Regions from separate parts of the Amycolatopsis sp. SID8362 genome, predicted to be linked through region 2. Evidence: riboswitches for the same ligand, from Rfam matches in the RefSeq annotation. Region 2 holds a riboswitch; the other holds the start of a gene.

Region 1 (6,217 bases), on a different contig from region 2:
GAGTTCCCGGTCGTCGTGCAGGTGCTGGGCTGGGACGAGGCGTTCCTCGGCGCGGAGACCGACGACCCCGAGGCGCTGGCGGCGGAGCTGAAGGACGCCGTGGCCCGCGAGACCGGGCTGTCGTGCGCGGTCGGGATCGGCGACAACAAGCTGCGGGCCAAGCTCGCCACCGGGTTCGGCAAGCCGGGCGGGATCTACCGGCTGACGCAGGAGAACTGGTGGCCCGTGATGGCCGAGCGGCCGACCGACGCGCTGTGGGGCATCGGCGGCAAGACCGCGAAGAAGCTGGCCGAGCTGGGCATCCGCACGGTGCTCGACCTGGCGGGCGCGGACGCGGCGGCGCTGGCCGCCCGCTTCGGCCCGAAGACCGGGCCGTGGCTGCGGCTGCTCGGCGGCGGCATCAGCGACGCCGACGTCAGCGCGACCCCGTACGTGGCGCGCTCCCGCAGCCGCGAGACGACGTTCCAGCGCGACCTCACGGACCCGGCGGAGATGGCAGCGGAGGTCTCGGCACTGGCCAAGCGGGTCGCCCAGGACGTCCTGGACGAAGGCCGCCCGGCGGCGCGGGTGGCGGTCAAGGTGCGGTTCGTCCCGTTCCTGACGCACACGCACAGCATCACGCTGCCGGAGCCGACGTCGGACGCGGCGGAGTTCGACCGAGCGGCGCGGGAGGTGCTGGGCATGTTCGAGCTGACCCGCGCGGTGCGGCTGCTGGGCGTGCGGGCCGAGTTCCTCCGCGAGGACGAGGACTAAAACTCCTCCGGCAGCGGCAACGGCCGGTCCGGGTCCAGTTCGACGCCGCCCGCCTTCAGCGTGTGGTCCAGCATCGCCCAGATCGTGCCGGTCAGCTGGTCGGTCAGCTGGGTCAGGCTGAGCGCGCCCGGGTGGTCGAGCCAGCGGGTCGTCGCCGACTCGACGTAGCCGACCAGGCCGAACGCGATCGTGTCCGCCGGGGCCGGGTCGAGGCCGAACGCCGTCAGGTAGCCCGAGAACAGGCCGCTGAGGTGGCGGGCGATCGTGCCGCGGACGTCGGTCGTGGCCGGGACCGCGCGGGCCAGGTAGCGGTGCAGGGGTTCGTGCTCGGTCAGCCAGCGCAGGTGCGTCGAGATCACCGTCGTGATCATCTCGTGCGGGGACCCCGAGGGGTGCCACAGCGGCGCGAGCTCGGCCGTCACCAGCTCGGCGGCGCGCTCGGCGATCGCGCGCTGGAGATCGGCCGCGTCGGCGAAGTGGCGGTACAGCCGGGTGCGGGCGACGCCGGCTCGTTCGGCGATCTGCTCCGTCGAGACGTCCGGGCCGTGTTCGGCGATGGCCGCCAGTGCCGCGTCGACGAATTCGGCGCGCCGCCGCTCCTGCTGGCCCGCCCAGCGCGCCGCCCGTCCGTCGACCTTGGTCACCCGGGAAGCCTACTCAAGTCCCGCGAGCCGGTGTACGCTCGCCAAAGTAGCTAGTACAGCGCGTACCCCCTACTTTCGGAGGCCGCCATGGGCGTCGAGGCCCAGGACCGGGACGTCACCGCGGCTCGCCTGCTCAAGAGCTCCGCGAAGAACTCCTACGACCCGTACGTCGACATCGACTGGGCCGCGCCGCTGGCCGAGGGCAAGGCCTTCATGCCGCTCGAGCGCGTCTCCCTCTACGGCACCGGCCTGTGGGAAAAGCTGACGCCGGAGCAGCGGATCGAGCTGTCCAAGCACGAGATCGCCAGCATCATGAGCGTCGGCCTGTGGTTCGAGATCGTCCTCATGCAGCTGCTCGCCCGGTACGTCTTCGACCTCGACGCGCGCACCGAGCACGCGCAGTACGCGATGACCGAGATCGGCGACGAGACGCGGCACTCGGTGATGTTCGCCCGCACCGCCGAGCGGCTCGGCGTCCCGCGCTACGGCGTCCCGAAGGTCGTGCACCGCGCCGCCAAGGTGTTCGGCGCGACGGCGGCCGGCCCGTCGATGTTCGCCAGCGTGCTGGTCGCCGAGGAGACCACCGACCGGCTGCAGCGCTCGATGATGGACGACGACGGCATCCAGCCGCTGATCCGGTCGGTCAACCGCATCCACGTCGTCGAGGAGGCCCGGCACGTCCGGTTCGCCAAGGAAGAGGTGCTGCGGGAGACGCCGAAGCTGTCGAAGGCGGCGTTGCAGCGGCACCGCGTGCGGACCGCGCTGGTCGCGTTCGGCGTCATCGACAGCATGGTCGACCCGCGGATCTACCGCAGCGTCGGGATCGACCCGCGCGAGGGCCGGGCCGCGGCGCTGGCGAACCCGCACTTCCACGAGACGCGCCGCTGGATGGCCGAGAAGATCGTGCCGTTCCTGCGCGAGGCGGGGCTGATCGGCGGCCGCTCGGAGGGTATCTGGCGGCGCGCGCACCTCGTCTGAGGGCTCCCCCCGCGTAATTCCGCTCGCCCCGGGGTGCCCGGTTCCGCCAGGATGCCCGGATGACGACGAAAGTCCGGCCGGCCGACGCCGGCGACGAAGCCGTGCTCGCCAAGATCGACGAGCGCACGTGGGACTCCACCGTGTCCCCCGCTCCCCCGCCGCCGCCCGGCACGCCGTTCTTCGACGAGGGCGCGCGGCCGGAGAACTTCCTCGTCGCCGAGCACGACGGCGGGGTCGCCGGGTACGTCCGGCTCAGCGAGGGGTTCGGCATCCCGGCCCACGCGCACGTGCTGGTGCTCGGCGGGCTCGCCGTCGATCCCGACCGCCAGGGTCTGGGCATCGCGGGGCGGCTGGTGGACGCGGCCGTGGCGGAGGCGCGCCGGCGCGGGGCCCGCAAGCTGACGCTGCGCGTGCTGGGTCACAACGCCGCCGCCCGCCGGGTCTACGAGCGGTCCGGGTTCACCGTGGAAGGCGTGCTGCGCGGGGAATTCCGCGTCGACGGCACCGACGTCGACGACGTTCTCATGGCCCGGACGCTCGCTTGACAGCTTCGCGGCGGCTTTGCCATCCTGGATCCGGGCCGAGAGGCGCTGCGACGGAACTCCTTTCCGCCACGCTCGGCCCGCGACACGCATCCAAGGGCGCCTCCCGCGAGGGAGGTGCCTTTTTTGTTGCTGTGCCTCAGTTCCTCCCGAGCGTTCCGCAACCAGCCGTCAGGAAAGAGCTCGAGGAATGAGTGACAAACTCGCACGCCGCAACGGTCTCGACTTCGCCGTCGCCGACCTTTCCCTCGCCGACGCCGGCCGCACCCAGCTGCGGCTGGCCGAGCACGAGATGCCCGGCCTGATGGCGATCCGCCGCGAGTACGCCGCCAGCCAGCCGCTCAAGGGCGCGCGCATCGCCGGGTCGCTGCACATGACCGTGCAGACCGCCGTGCTGATCGAGACACTGGTCGCGCTCGGCGCCGAGGTGCGCTGGGTGTCCTGCAACATCTTCTCCACCCAGGACGAGGCCGCCGCGGCGGTCGTCGTCGGCCCCGAGGGCACCGTCGACGCGCCGTCGGGCACCCCCGTGTTCGCCTGGAAGGGCGAGACGCTCGAAGAGTACTGGTGGTGCACCGACCAGCTCTTCGCCTTCGCCGGCGGCAAGACCCCGAACATGATCCTCGACGACGGCGGCGACGCCACCCTGCTGGTGCACAAGGGCGTCGAGTTCGAGGCCGCGGGCGCCGTCCCGCAACCGTCCGAAGAGGACCCCGAGGAGTACCGGATCATCCTCGACACCCTCCGCGCGAGCGTGGCCGCCGACGGCGACCGCTTCACCCGGATGGCCAAGGAGATCCGCGGGGTCACCGAGGAGACGACCAACGGCGTCAAGCGGCTCTACAAGCTCGCCAAGGACGGCGAGCTGCTCTTCCCCGCCATGAACGTCAACGACTCCGTCACGAAGTCCAAGTTCGACAACAAGTACGGCATCCGGCACTCCCTTGTGGACGGCCTGAACCGGGCCACCGACGTGATGATCGGCGGCAAGCGCGTCGTCGTCTGCGGCTACGGCGACGTCGGCAAGGGCGCGGTCGAGGCGCTGCGCGGCCAGGGTGCCCGGGTCGCGGTCACCGAGATCGACCCGATCTGCGCGCTCCAGGCGTCGATGGACGGGCTCGACGTCGTCGAGCTCGACGACGTGGTCGCGACCGGGGACATCTTCATCACCACCACCGGCAACTTCGGCATCATCTCCGCCGAGCAGATGGGCCGGATGAAGCACAACGCGATCGTCGCCAACGTCGGGCACTTCGACAACGAGATCGACATGGCCGGGCTGGCGAAGCTGCCGGGCATCGTGAAGAAGGAGATCAAGCCGCAGGTGCACGAGTGGGTGTTCCCGGACGGCCACTCGATCATCGTGCTCTCCGAAGGCCGCCTGATGAACCTCGGCAACGCGACCGGCCACCCGTCGTTCGTGATGTCGAACTCGTTCACCAACCAGGCGATCGCGCAGATCGAGCTGTTCACCAAGCCCGGCGAGTACGCCACCGACGTCCACCGGCTGCCGAAGCACCTCGACGAGAAGGTGGCCCGCCTGCACCTCGACGCGCTCGGGGTGAAACTCACCAAGCTCACGAAGCAGCAGGCGGACTACATCGGGGTCGACGTCGAAGGTCCGTACAAGCTCGATCACTACCGGTATTGATCCGAGATTGCTCCGTTTGACGCAGTTTGCGGCACCGGGAAAGTGGCCATCCTCCCCGTGACAGCGCATCCGCCCGGCCGGCATGCCGGACGGGTCCCATGCGAAGGAGTGTGTGTCAAAGTGATCGTTCTCGGTGTAATTCTCCTGATCATCGGGTTCATCGTGGGTATCCCGGTGCTTTACACCATCGGCATCATCCTCGCGGTGGCCGGCGTGGCACTGGCCATCCTGGGCGGCACCGGCCGCCGGATCGGTGGGCGTGCGCACTGGTACTGATTCCCGATCGGCCCGCGGCCTGGCGCGTCAGCAGCAATGCTGGCCGCGCCAGGCCGTTCGGCCTTCGTTCACCGCCACCGCGGCGATCGCGAGCGCGACCGCCGGGTCGGCCCACCACCACCCGAACAGGGCGTTGAGCAGCAACCCCGCCAGCAGCACCGCGGAAAGGCAAGTGCAGAGCAGAGTCTGCCGCGAATCCGCGACCGCGCTGGCCGACCCCAGCTCCCGCCCCGCGCGGCGCTGCGCCGCGGAAAGGGCGGGCATCACCGCGAGCGACACCGCCGCGAGCACGATTCCGGTCCGCGAGCTTTCCGGTGCGGTACCGCTGAAGAATGTACTGACGGCCTCGATCGTGACGTAAATCGCGAGCGCGAAAAACGACAGCGCGATCGCTTTCAGTGCCCGGCGTTCCCGGCTTTCCGGATCCGCACCGGAAAACTGCCAGGCGACCGCGACGGCGGAAGCGACTTCGATCACGGAATCGAGCCCGAAACCGATCAGCGCCCCCGAGGAAGCCGCGCTCCCCGCGGCCAGCGCGACGACCGCCTCGACGACGTTGTAGGTGATGGTCGTCGCCACGAGCAGCCGGACCCGGCGCACCAGCGCCGCGCGGCGGTCCGGCACCAGCACGGCCGGCGCGCAGCAGCCGTCCGAGCACGCCGGGCTCGTCATGCGGGCTCGCACTCGGCACGCGGTTCGACCGCCAGCACGACGTGGACGAGTTCCCGCAGCGCGCGGGCCAGGTGGGCGTCGGCGATCTCGTAGCGCACCTGACGGCCCTCGTAGCCGGCCACGACGAGCCCGCAGCCGCGCAGGCACGACAGGTGGTTCGAGACGTTCGACCGGCTCAGCCCCAGTTCGGCCGCCAGCCGCCCGGGGTAGGCGGGACCGTCGAGCAGCGCGGTCAGGATCCGGCAGCGGGTCGGATCGGACAGCGCGCGCCCGATCCGGGCGAGCGCCGCCTCTCGCGTCTCACACGTCACCATGCGATGAACTGTACAGCGTCGGCTGACATATCCACACTGGACACCGGGAAAAATAAAGGGTCCTCCGGCTCCGAGGGGGAGGGAGAGCCGAAGGACCCCGTTAGTGTTAGCACATCGCCAAGCCCGTGTACACGGCTGCATACACGATCGTGTTACCGCACTGACACCTTCCTTACGCCGCGAAGGCCTCCCCGCCGGGTGACGGGAAGGCCTTCGCGGATCCTGGCGGGAGGCTCAGGAAGCCTGGCGCAGCAACGATTTCTCCGGCGCGGCGGCGCACCCGCAGCCACCGAGGGCCGGACAGTCGACGATCAACGCGTGCCGTACGCGGTCGCCGTCCACACAGGCCGGATCGGTGCACTCGGCGAACCCGCCTTCCGGGTGCAC
Region 2 (12,472 bases):
TGATGTGGACGCCGGGACAGCGTTCCTTGATCCGGGGCAGCGCGTCGATGAACGCCTTGGCGTAGCCGTTGTGCTCGGCGATGCCGGTGGCGACCGCGAGGACGTTCGGGTCGAAGATGATGTCCTCGCCTGCGAAGCCCGCCTTCTGCGTGAGCAGGTCGTAGGCCCGGCCGCAGATCTCGACCTTGCGGTCGGCGGTGTCGGCCTGCCCCTGCTCGTCGAAGGCCATCACGACGACGCCGGCGCCGTAGTCGCGGATCGTGCGCGCCTGGGCCAGGAAGGGCTCCTCGCCCTCCTTGAGGCTGATCGAGTTGACCACGCCCTTGCCCTGCAGGCAGCGCAGGCCGGCTTCGAGCACGCTCCACTTGGAGCTGTCGACCATCACCGGGATCCGGGCCACCTCGGGCTCGGTGGCGATCAGGTTGAGGAACGTGGTCATCGCCTGCTCGGAGTCGAGCAGGTCGGCGTCCATGTTGACGTCGAGCAGGTTGGCGCCGCCGCGGACCTGCTCCAGCGCGACGTCCACGGCGGCCTGGTGGTCGTCGGACTCGATGAGCCGGCGGAACCGCTTGGAGCCGGTGACGTTCGTGCGCTCGCCGATCATCACAAACCCGGTGTCGGGGCCGATGCCGAAGGGCTCGAGCCCGCTGAACCGGGTGTGCGTACGCGGTGCGGGCACCTCTCGCGGCGTGACGCCCTTCGCGGCTTCGGCGATCTTCGCGATGTGCGCCGGGCTGGTGCCGCAGCAGCCGCCGACCAGGTTGACCAGGCCGTCGCGGGCGAACCCGCCGATCAGCCCGGCGGTCTGCTCCGGCGTCTCGTCGTAGCCGCCGAAGGCGTTCGGCAGCCCGGCGTTGGGGTGGCAGGCGACGTAGGCGTCGGCGATCCGGGCGAGCTCCTCGACGTGCGGGCGCATCTCCTCGGCGCCCAGCGAGCAGTTCACGCCCACGACCAGCGGTTTCGCGTGCTCGATCGAACTCCAGAACGCCTCGACGGTCTGGCCCGAGAGCGTCCGGCCGCTGAGGTCGACGATGGTCACCGAGATCCACAGCGGCAGGTCCGGCGCCACCTCGCGGGCGGCGGCGATCGCGGCCTTGCAGTTCAGGGTGTCGAAGATCGTCTCGATCAGCAGCAGGTCGACGCCGCCCTCGGCGAGCCCGGCGATCTGCTCCGCGTACGACGCCTTGACCTGCTCGAACGTCACCGCGCGGTACGCCGGGTCGTCGACCTTCGGCGACAGGCTGAGCGTGACGTTGAGCGGGCCGATCGAGCCGGCGACGAACCGGCCGCCGAACTCGTCGGCGGCCTGGCGGGCGAGCTGCGCGCCGCGGACGTTCATCTCGTGGACGTGGGACTGCAGCCCGTAGTCGGCCTGGCCGATGCTGGTGGCGGTGAAGGTGTTCGTCGTGGTGATGTCGGCGCCCGCGGCCAGGTACTGGCGGTGGACGTCGAGGATGACGTCCGGGCGGGTGAGGTTGAGCAGGTCGGGGTCGCCGGTGACGTCGTGGGTGTGCTCGCCGAAGCGGTCACCGCGGTAGTCGGCGGGGGTCAGCCCGGCACCCTGCAGCATGGTGCCCCAGGCGCCGTCCAGCACCGCCACCCGCTGGTCGAACAGCTCGCGCAGGCGCGCCTCGGACTCTCGCGGGGTGTTCACCGGCAGCCTCCCTTGGTCGGGAGGCGCCCTTGGTTGGTCAATCCCGGCCGAGCGTGGCGGACCCGGTGGTCCGTTGCAGCGCCTCTCGGCCTGTGGTCCACGGTATCGGATCCCGGGCCGCGCACGCCATCCCGCCCCGCCCCGGATTCCACGGACTGGGACGCTCTCCGTCCACAAAGGATTGACACGTTGCCTCCCCGGTCGTCGCGGGCCCCTCCACCGTGCCGGTGATCCGCCCCGCCGCTCTGCTCCCCGCCTGCCCACCCGCACCACGTCCAGCGCGGCTCGACCGGCGCTGGACAGGGTCACCAAGGGTACTCGACCAACGACCCTCCGCAGCACCCGGCCTGCCTTGAAAACTGAAACACGTTCTAATACGCTCACGCCGTGGACTACGGAATCGTGCTGTTCACCAGCGACCGGGGCATCACCCCGGCAGCCGCCGCGCGCGTCGCGGAGGCCGCCGGGTTCGCCACCTTCTACGTGCCCGAGCACACGCACATCCCGGTGAAGCGGGAGTCGCCGCACCCGCGCACCGGCGACGCGTCCCTGCCCGACGACCGCTACAGCCGCACCCTCGACCCGTGGGTCGCGCTGGCGACGGCGGCCGCGGTGACGTCGCGGATCAGGCTGTCCACGGCGGTCGCCCTGCCGGTGGAGAGCGACCCGATCACCCTGGCCAAGACGATCGCGAGCCTCGACCACCTCTCCGGCGGCCGCGTCACGCTCGGCACCGGCTTCGGCTGGAACGTCGACGAGCTGAACGACCACGGCGTGCCCGGCAACCGCCGCCGCACCGCGCTGCGGGAGTACCTCGAGGCGATGAGTGCACTGTGGACGGAGGAAGAAGCGGCCTACGACGGGGAGTTCGTGTCGTTCGGGCCGAGCTGGGCGTGGCCGAAGCCGGTCCAGGCGCACATCCCGGTGCTGCTCGGCGCGGGCCCGACGGAGAAGACGTTCCGCTGGATCGCCCGCCACGCCGACGGCTGGATCACGACGCCGGCGGACACCGACCTGGACGGGCACGTGGCGCTGCTGAAGGAGATCTGGGCTGCGGAGGGCCGCGCGGGAGCACCGCGGATCTGCGCGCTCGGCGAGCGTCCTGATCCGGAACGGCTGGCGCACTTGGACGCGCTCGGGGTGAGCGAGACGATCTTCGGGCTGCCGGACCGGGCGCCGGAGGAAGTGGAAGCGTGGGTCGGCCGGCTCGCCGGCAAGCTGGGCCTGGCCGCGCCGGTGGGCTGAGCGCGCCCGGACGTCAGGGTTCCGGCAGAGTCGCGCCGGCGAGCGGGTGACCGGCCGCAGGCTGGCCTCGTGGCCTGCCCGGCGTCGCGGGGATGTCATGAAAGGGTCATTCATGTCGTCTGGTGAGGTGAATGACCCTTTCATGACATCGCGGCTGGGCGGATCGGCCGTGCTGCCCGACTTTGCCGAGGCCTGCGCCCGGACGTAGTGAATGACTCATTCCTGTCGTCGGACGACATGAATGAGTCATTCACTACACGTCAGCCCTTCGCGCCGACCCCCTGCCGCGCCCGCAGGTCGAGCTCGATCTGCTCCAGCGTGCGGCCCTTCGTCTCCGGGACCAGCCACTTCGTGAGGCCGAACAGCACCACGTTGATGCCCGCGAACAGGAACATCGAGCCGCCGATGCCGAGGGACTTCGGGTCGGAGATGATCGGGAACACCGCGCTCACGATGCCCGTCGCCGCCCAGAGGACGACGCTGCTCACGCCCATGCCCGCCGCGCGGACCTTGAGGGGGAAGACTTCGGACATCATCACCCAGACGACCGCGCCCCAGCCGAGTTCGTAGCCGACCAGGTAGAGCACCATCATCACCAGCATCAGGATGCCGCGCAGGCCGGTGTCGTGGACGTTGAGCACGATCAGGCCCGCCGCGGCGAGCGTCAGCACCATGATCACGTTGCCGATGAGCAGCAGCGGCTTGCGGCCCCAGCGGTCCACCACGAACACGACCCACGCGGTGAACAGGAACTTCGTGACGCCGAGCAGCACGCCGGACAGCAGTGCGGCCTGCGTGGCGAAGCCGAGCCCGATCAGCATCGTCGGGAAGTACGCGTTGATCGCGTTGACGCCGCTGAACTGCTGGCCGACCGCGAGCAGCACGGCCACGAACAGCATCGGCCGCACCCAGCCGGCGAACAGGTCGCGGAACCGCGGCTTCTCCTCGGTGTCCATCCGGATGACGTCGCGGATGGTCGAGATCTCCTCGTCGAGGTTCACCGTGTTGCCGTGGGCGCTGGCCAGCACCCGCCGGGCCTCCTCCTCGCGGCCGTTCTTGACCAGCCAGCGCGGGGTTTCGGGCAGGAACACCAGCCCCACGAGCAGGATCGCCGCGGGCACGATCGCGCCGGCGAACATCCAGCGCCACGCCGAAACCGGGCCGAGCCAGTAGCTCACCAGGAACGCGATCAGGATGCCGGAGACGATGAAGATCTGGTTCAGCGCGCCCATCGCGCCGCGCAGCCGCGCCGGCGCCAATTCGGACAGGTACGTAGGAACCGTCGACGACGAAAGCCCGATGCCCAGCCCGATGACCAAGCGGGAAAGCACGAGCAGCGTGAACGTCGGCGAGAACGCCGCCGCCAGCGTGCCCACGATGACGATCGCCGCGGCGACCATGATCGTGCGGCGCCGGCCGAGCGCTTCGTTGGTGCGGCTGGAGAACAGCGCGCCGACGATCGCGCCGACCGACAGGCTGGCGGTGATCACGCCCTTGTCCCAGCTGGTCAGCGCCCACAGTTTCCCGATGAACGGGAGCACCCCGGAGATCACGCCGAGGTCGTAACCGAAGAGGATGCCGCCGAGCGCACCGAAGAAGTACAAGGTGGTCCGGTTGATGTGCCGCGCCGGGGCTGTCTGCGTCATTGCCGGGTCGCCTCTTTCGTAGGTCCAGTCCAGCGGGCACCACACTCACACGCCGGAAAAACCCGGACAAGGCCGCGCGCGATAACAATTCAGTCACCTGATCGATGTTCACATATGTGACACCATCCAAGTGGCTCCGAATCCAAAGTGGACAGTGCCGGTTGACGAAATCATCGAACGCTTTACAACGTTCCGAAGACTCGTTTACCGTCCCTCTGGAAGCGCTCCCAGAGTTGTGGAGGCCGACGTGAGACGACCGCTTTTCCCCAGCACACCCAGGGTTCGCCGGCTCCTCGCGGCCGCGCTCGCCCTCCTCCTGCCCACCGCCGTCGCGATCACCGCCGGTGCGCCGGCCGCGCCCGCCGCACCGGCGTCCTACACCTGGCGCAACGCCGAGATCGGCGGCGGCGGGTTCGTCCCGGGCATCGTCTTCAACCAGACCGAACCCGGGCTCGTCTACGCCCGCACCGACATCGGCGGCGCATACCGGTGGAACGCCTCGACCGGCCGCTGGCTCCCGCTGCTCGACTCGGTCGGCTGGACCGGCTGGGGCCACAACGGCGTCGTCAGCCTCGCCACCGACGCCGTCGACCCGAACCGCGTCTACGTCGCGGCCGGGATGTACACCAACAGCTGGGACCCGAACAACGGCGCGATCCTGCGCTCGGCCGACCGCGGCGCCACGTGGCAGGCGGCCGCGCTGCCCTTCAAGCTGGGCGGCAACATGCCCGGGCGCGGCATGGGCGAGCGGCTCGCGATCGACCCGAACCGCGACAGCGTCCTCTACCTCGGCGCGCCCAGCGGCAACGGGCTCTGGCGCAGCACCGACTCCGGCGTCACCTGGGCGAAGGTGACCAGCTTCCCGAACCCGGGCACCTACGCCCCCGACCCGAGCGACCCGTCGGGCTACTCCAGCGACAACGAAGGCGTCACCTGGGTGACGTTCGACCCCACGACCGGCACGCGGGGAAACACCACGCAGACGATCTACGTCGGCGTCGCGGACAAGCAGAACACCGTCTACCGCAGCACCGACGGCGGCACGACGTGGGCCCGGCTGGCCGGCCAGCCCACCGGGTACCTGGCGCACAAGGGCGTCCTCGACCCGGTCGGCGGCTACCTCTACCTCGCGACCAGCGACACCGGCGGCCCGTACGACGGCGCGAAGGGCGACGTCTGGAAGTACGCCACGAAGACCGGCGCGTGGACGCGGATCAGCCCGATCCCGTCCGACAGCACCGACGACTACTTCGGCTACAGCGGCCTGACGATCGACCGGCAGCACCCGAACACGCTCATGGTCGCCACGCAGGTCTCGTGGTGGCCGGACGTGATCTTCTTCCGCAGCACCGACGGCGGCGCCACCTGGACGCGGATCTGGGACTTCACGAGCTACCCCGACCGGTCGCTGCGCTACACCCAGGACATCTCCTCGGTGCCGTGGCTGACCTTCGGCGTCCAGGCCGCTCCCCCGGTGCCGTCGCCGAAGCTCGGCTGGATGACCGAGTCCGCGGAGATCGACCCCTTCGACTCGAACCACTTCCTCTACGGCACCGGCGCGACGATCTACGGGACGTCCGACCTCACGAAGTGGGACAGCGGCGGGAAGATCACGCTCAAGCCGGTCGTCGGCGGCCTCGAAGAGACCGCGGTGCTCGACCTGATCAGCCCGCCGTCGGGCGCGCCCCTGCTGTCCGGCCTCGGCGACATCGGCGGGTTCCGGCACGACAGCCTCGACGCCGTCCCGGCCACGATGTACACCCAGCCGGTCTTCACCACGACCACCAGCCTGGACTACGCGGAGCTGAACCCGGCGACGATCGTCCGGGCCGGCACTCTCGACCGCAGCGCCCGGCCGAACGACAACCGGATCGCGTTCTCCACCGACGGCGGCAAGAACTGGTTCCAGGGCGCGGAGCCGTCCGGCGGCGCGAGCGGCGGCACGGTCGCCGCGGCCGCCGACGGCAGCCGGTTCGTCTGGAGCCCGGACGGCACCCCGGTGAGCTACTCGGTCGGCTTCGGCTCGTCCTGGACGGCGTCCGCGGGCATCCCGGCCGGCGCGGTGGTCGAGTCCGACCGCGTCGACCCGAAGCGGTTCTACGGCTTCGCGGCCGGGAAGTTCTACGTCAGCACCGACGGCGGCGCGACCTTCACCGCGACCGCGGCCACCGGCCTGCCCAGCGGCTCCGCGCACTTCAAGGCGATGCCCGGGGTGGCGGGGGACGTCTGGCTCGCCGGCGGCTCGGGCACGACGTACGGCCTCTGGCACTCGACCGACTCCGGAGCGTCCTTCACGAAGCTGACGGGGGTCACCGAAGCCGACAACATCGGGTTCGGCAAGGCTGCCTCCGGCCGGACGTATGCGACGTTATACACGATCGCGAAGATCGGCGGGGTGCGCGGGATCTTCCGGTCGGACGACGCGGGCGGGTCGTGGACGCGGATCAACGACGACCAGCACCAGTACGGCAACATCGGGGCGGCGCTCAGCGGGGATCCGCGGGTGTACGGCCGGGTCTACGTCGGCACGAACGGGCGCGGCGTGATCGTGGGCGACTCCGGAGGCACCGAACCCCCGCCGACGACGACCACGCCCACCACCACGTCCGCGCCGCCCACGACCACGACGCCACCCACGACGACGACCACACCGGTGCCGTCGGGGTCGTGCACGGCGGCCTACGCGGTCACAAACCAGTGGCAGGGCGGCTTCCAGGCCTCGGTCAAGGTGGGCAACACGGGCACCGCGGCGGTGACCGGCTGGACGGTGGCGTGGACGTTCACGGACGGCCAGCGGGTGACGCAGGCGTGGAACGCGACGGTCACCCAGACCGGCACGGCGGTGTCGGCGGTGGACTCGGGCTGGAACAAGACGATCCCGGCGGGCGGCAGCGCCGAGTTCGGCTTCACCGGCACCGCCGGCACGGCCAACACCAAGCCCGCGTCGATCTCGCTCAACGGACGGCCCTGCACGCCCGGCTGACAACCCGGGCGGGAAGGGGGTTTCAACCCACCCCCAGGCGGTTGAAACCCCCTCCCCGCGCCCCCAGTCCGGACGCTCCGCCCGAGCAACCGCAGCCTGCTCGGGCGATGTCCCGGTAACCACCACTCTCCCCGGTGCCGACACCGGCCGCCATTCCTGCCGAATCGGGACTTTTTCGCCCGAACCCACCACTACTGACCTGCGGAAAGCGGCGCGGGAGGTACGGATATACCCAGCCGGGACGGCAAAAGTTACCCGGGGCCGCGGACGGCTCAGTCGCTTTCGAGGACGACCTTGCCGATGTGGCTGCCGGACTCGAGGTGCTTGAGCGCTTCTTCGACCTCGTCGAAGGCGTACCGGCGGTCGATCACCGGCCGGAGCCCGGTGTGCTCGATGGCCCGGTTCATCGCCTGGAACGTCTCGCGGGAGGCGTTGGTGAGCCCGCGCAGCGTCAGCTGCTTGACCAGCACGAGGATCGGGTCGGCGCCGCCCTCGTGGGTCAGGACGCCGGCGACGCTGACGTGCCCGCCGTAGCGCGCGGCGATCATGGACTGGCCGATCGTGCCGCCCCCGCCGACGTCGACGACGTGGTCGACGCCGCCGCCGGTCAGCTCGGCCACCGCGGCGCCCCACTCCGGCGTCGTCGCGTGGTTGAGCGTCTGGGCGGCGCCGAGTTCGCGCAGCCGCTCGAGCTTCTCGTCCGAGCTGGACGTCGAGACGACGTGGGCGCCGCCGAGCGCGGCGAACTGCAGCGCGAACGTGGACAGGCCGCCGCTGCCCAGCGTGAGCACGGTCTGGCCGGGTACGAGGCGGCCTTCCTCGACGACCGCGCGCCACGCCGTGACGCCGGCGCTGGGCAGCGTCGCGGCTTCGGCGTAGTCGAGGTGCGCCGGGACGCCGACCAGCGCGTCCTCGGCGAAGACGGCGTACTCGGCGAGCACGCCGTCGAGGGTGCCGGCCAGGTCGTCCGCGGTCTTCTCGGGCGTGCCGGGCCCGGCCAGCCAGTCCGGGAAGTAGGTCGCGGCCACCCGGTCGCCGGTGGTCCAGGCGCGCACGCCGTCGCCGACCGCGACGACCTCGCCCGCGCCGTCGGACAGCGGCACGACGTCCGGCTTCACCGGCTTGGGGTAGAACCCCTTGACGATCATCAGGTCGCGGGCGTTGACCGCCCACCCGCGCAGCCGGACCAGGACCTGCCCGGGACCGGGTTCGGGGACGTCGCGCTCGCCCAGGACGAGCCCGGCGCCGGGACGGGGCAGGGAAAAGTACTTCACGGCGGCTCCAAGGGTGCGGGAACTCCTCAACGAGGCCAGTGTGTCGAAGTCGCGAGCTCCGCGTCGACGGTCTCCAGGAGTTCCGGGGTCAGTTCGGTGAGCGACGCCGCGAAGTGGCGGACCCCGTACCCGGCCATGAAGTCCCGCTGCCGCGCGTGGGCGGGGCTCGACGGGAACCCGATGAACCCGGCCCCGTGCGCGCGGGCGTCCTCGGCCACCCGGCTGACGTCGTCGACGAACACGATCTCGTCGAACCCGGCGCCGAGCGCGGTGCGGGTGATGTGGGCGACGCCGGGGCGGTGCTCGTTGATGCTGACGTACGGCACCTCGGGGTCGAGCAGGTCGACGAAGTCGCCGAGGTACCGGTCGAAGGTGTGCTCGCGGGTCCGCCCGCCGTAGCAGACCAGCCGCACCGGGAGCTTCGAGAGCGCTTCCAGGCACTCCCGCGCCCCTTCGGCGACGCGGATCGGGTGCTCGGCCAGGTACTCCTGCCGCGCCGCCCACAGCTGCTTGAGCGTCTCCTCGGCCGGCTGGTCGAGGCCGCAGAGCGCGGTGACCTTCTCGGCGACGACGATGTCGCGCAGCCCGATCACGTCCCGCTCGGCGGCGGCGTCGTAGACCCCGCCGTGCGCGGTGACGAACCGGGCGATCATGGCCAGGTAGGTGTCGTCGATGAGCACGCCGTCGCAGTCGAGCGCGACGACGCGCAGCTTTTCGAGGGTCATCGCTGCGCGAACACTTCCCGCGCGGCGCCGATCGCGTTGAGCGCGGCCGGGAACCCGCAGTAGAACGCCAGGTGCAGGACGGTCTCGACGACCTCCTTCTCGGTGCCGCCGACGTTGAGCAGCCCGTGGATGTGCACCTTCAGCTGCGGCAGCGCGGTGCCGAGCGCGACGCACGCGGCGATCGTGACGAGCTCGCGGTGGCGCAGGCTCAGCCCCGGCCGGGTGTAGACCTCGCCGAAGGTGAACTCGATGATGTAGGTGGCCAGGTCGGGCGCGATGTCGGCCAGCGCGACGGCGACCTTCTCCCCCGCCTCGCCGTCGACCGCCTTCATCGCGGCCAGGCCGCGCTCGTAGCGGTCTTCGATGCCCGCCCACGGCACGTCGGCGGGCTCGGCCGACGGCTCGTCCGCCGGCAGGCCCTCGAACGCCGCCTTGAGCGCCGTGAGGGCGTTGAGCGTGGCGGGGAACCCGGCGAACGAGCTGACGTGGATGACCGCCTCGACCAGCTGGCGGCGGGTGCAGCCGACGTTCAGCGCGGCCTTGGCGTGGAACTGCAGCTGCGAGCCCGCGTACCCGAGCGCGGTGAGCGCGGCGACGGTCGTCAGCTGCCGCTCCGGCAGCTCGAGGCCGGGCCGGTGGTAGACGTCGCCGTAGATGAACCCGACGCACTGCTCGCCGAACTCGGCTTCGCCGATGCTCTCGAACAGGTCCAGCACGGCCGGCCGGTCCACCCCGCCGAGCTGCTGGATGAGTTTCAGTCCCTGGGCGAAGGACGCCGAACGGTCCGGCTCTTCGGACATCGTGGTGTGGTTTCCCTTCCGGAGTGGGTTTCGGGTCAGCCGAGGTAGGCGCGGGTGGCCTGGTCGGCCTTGCGGCGTTCCAGGGTGTCGACGCGCCCCTGCGCGATCATCGAGTACTCGATGACGGCGGTGGCCACGGTGCGCTCCTGCTGGCGCACCGCGGTCGTGGCGCGGAACTTCAGGTTGGTCTCGCGGCCGAGGTCGGACTCTTCGATGAGCGACTCGACCGTGGCCGGGAGCGGGAACAGGAAGTCCTGGAACGACAGGTCGATCCGCTTCCAGACCCCCGCGTACTTGGGCGTGGCCAGCCCGGGGCGGATCGCGGTCTCGAACTGGGCGATGCAGATCTGGCGCATCGCCTCGACGATCACGATGCCCTGCACGTGCTCGCCGGTGTGGTGGTCGAGGACCAGCTCGTTGTCCCGGTGGATCCGCAGCTCGGCCTGGCAGTGCCCGGCCGACGGGCTGTGCACGCCGGCCAGCAGGACGTTCTCGGGGCGGTCCTTGTGCACGACGACCGAGCGTTCCGGCAGGCGGCGGAACGCGTCCGGGTCCGCGAAGGTGACGGCGACGCCGCTCTTCTCGCGGGCCGCTTCGAGCACGTCGTGGTCGGTCGCGTCGACGCCCTGGCCGAGGTGGACGACCCAGTGGCAGCCGTCGGCCTCGGGGCCGTCGCCGGGGTCCCCGGAGGCGAGCAGCGCCAGCAGCCCGGAGACCGTGATGACCCGGTCGCCGCGGGCGAACCGCGCGAAGCGGTCGGCGACCACCACGACGTCGCGGCGGGTGTAGCCCTCGCGGGCCCAGGCCTGGGCGTCGTTCAGCGGCACGGGGGACGTCACCCGGGTCGGGTCGCCCGTCACGGGCGAGCCGAAACGTGGGCGTCCAGGACCGCCTCGGCGAGGTCGCGGGCGGTCGCCGCCGCGCGCCAGCGGGGTTCGTTCAGCTCGGTCGCCAGCACCTTCAGCATCGCGTGCACCATGTCCGGTTGCTTGCCGACGTCCGCGGAGAGCACCTGCTCGACCTGCGCGGCGGCGCCGTCGAGGTCGCCCAGCCGCAGGTGCGCGCGGCCCGTGTCGATCCGGATCATCGGGTCCATGGCCTCCCAGCGGTGTTCCCGTGGCAGCTTCTCGTAGGCCTCGCGGGCGGTGGTGAACTCGCGCAGCGCGGCGGACGCCTGCCCGACCGACAGCAGGGACGTCCCGGCCATGTAATGCCGCCGGTCCTTCGTGATGTTGAAGAACCGGTCTTCGCCGCCCGCCCCGAGGTCGGGGTCCTCGATGGTGGTCCAGCGCGCGATCGCGTCCAGCACCTGCGGCTCGGCCTGCACCGACGACCAGCCGCGCGCTTCGGCGAGGATCAGCGGCGCGTCCGTGAGACGCCCGCCGACGTGGTAGTTCAGCCCGTCGGCGGCCAGCCGCGCGGACTCGACGCCGTTGCCCGACCAGAACGCCACCCGCGCCTGCGACGTGCGCACCCAGCGGCGGGCCAGGAAGTCGTCGGCGTACTGGGTGTAGAGCCAGGCGGCGGAGTTCAGCTGGCGCGAAAGCCGGTACCGGCCGAGGTCGCCCGCGATCCACGCCATCATCGCCGAGCACTTCGCCCCGACGAGCAGCAGGTCCTGCGTCTGCTTCGGCCGCTGCCTGCCCTTGAGCAGCGCGGAAGTCCGCTCGTCGATGACGCTGAGCTGGCCGAGGATCGCGTCGGGCGCGGTGCGGGTGTAGGCGCCGCCCAGGAAGTCCAGGTCGGCCCAGAGGTCGTCGAGCTGGACGTCGTCGACGTTGGTCTGGGTCAGGAGAATCGCGTCATCGAGCGCGCTTGCCCCGATTTCCTCGTCCGGCTGGGTTTCGCCGCGCGCCGCGGTGCGGACGGGCTGCGCGGGCACGAGGGGCGCCGCCGGTTGCGCGTCGGCGTGGTACTCGGCGAGGTCCTTGGCCGGCAGCTGCTCGAGATCTCGCAGGCCCAGCAGCGATTTCCAGTTCGTGCCGTACACCCCGGCCAGCACCCGCAGGGCCGCAACGGTCGGCCGGACGCCGCGTTCGGGCCACTGCTCGTACTCCCAGATCCGGGTGCCGCGCATGCCCGCGCGGGGATCGCCGGTCGCGGCGTTGTAGTGGTGCGCCGCGACGTCGAGCGAAAGTTCGGACG

The links. A riboswitch is a leader RNA that binds a small molecule or an ion and turns the genes downstream of it on or off. The one in region 2 is predicted to bind S-adenosylhomocysteine.
Region 1: linked by a shared signal. The riboswitch ahead of ahcY (adenosylhomocysteinase) and the one ahead of metH (methionine synthase) in region 2 are both predicted to bind S-adenosylhomocysteine.

The regions. Positions count from the first base shown of each region.
Region 1 is NZ_JAAGNB010000069.1:12,476-18,692, forward strand. It holds gene G3I65_RS02690 (DNA polymerase IV) at 1-753, shown strand, start outside; gene G3I65_RS02695 (TetR/AcrR family transcriptional regulator) at 750-1,397, opposite strand; gene G3I65_RS02700 (diiron oxygenase) at 1,485-2,375, shown strand; gene G3I65_RS02705 (GNAT family N-acetyltransferase) at 2,435-2,920, shown strand; S-adenosyl-L-homocysteine riboswitch at 2,952-3,029, shown strand; gene ahcY (adenosylhomocysteinase) at 3,108-4,568, shown strand; gene G3I65_RS56325 (hypothetical protein) at 4,689-4,844, shown strand; gene G3I65_RS02715 (cation transporter) at 4,872-5,516, opposite strand; gene G3I65_RS02720 (helix-turn-helix transcriptional regulator) at 5,513-5,830, opposite strand; gene G3I65_RS02725 (hypothetical protein) at 6,065-6,217, opposite strand, start outside.
Region 2 is NZ_JAAGNB010000097.1:5,630-18,101, reverse strand. It holds gene metH (methionine synthase) at 1-1,654, opposite strand, end outside; S-adenosyl-L-homocysteine riboswitch at 1,669-1,747, opposite strand; gene G3I65_RS03385 (TIGR03619 family F420-dependent LLM class oxidoreductase) at 2,042-2,899, shown strand; gene G3I65_RS03380 (sugar porter family MFS transporter) at 3,160-4,545, opposite strand; gene G3I65_RS03375 (cellulose binding domain-containing protein) at 4,793-7,528, shown strand; gene G3I65_RS03370 (NAD(P)-dependent alcohol dehydrogenase) at 7,801-8,802, opposite strand; gene G3I65_RS03365 (HAD family hydrolase) at 8,829-9,527, opposite strand; gene G3I65_RS03360 (carboxymuconolactone decarboxylase family protein) at 9,524-10,327, opposite strand; gene G3I65_RS03355 (AfsA-related hotdog domain-containing protein) at 10,363-11,187, opposite strand; gene G3I65_RS03350 (hypothetical protein) at 11,184-12,472, opposite strand, start outside.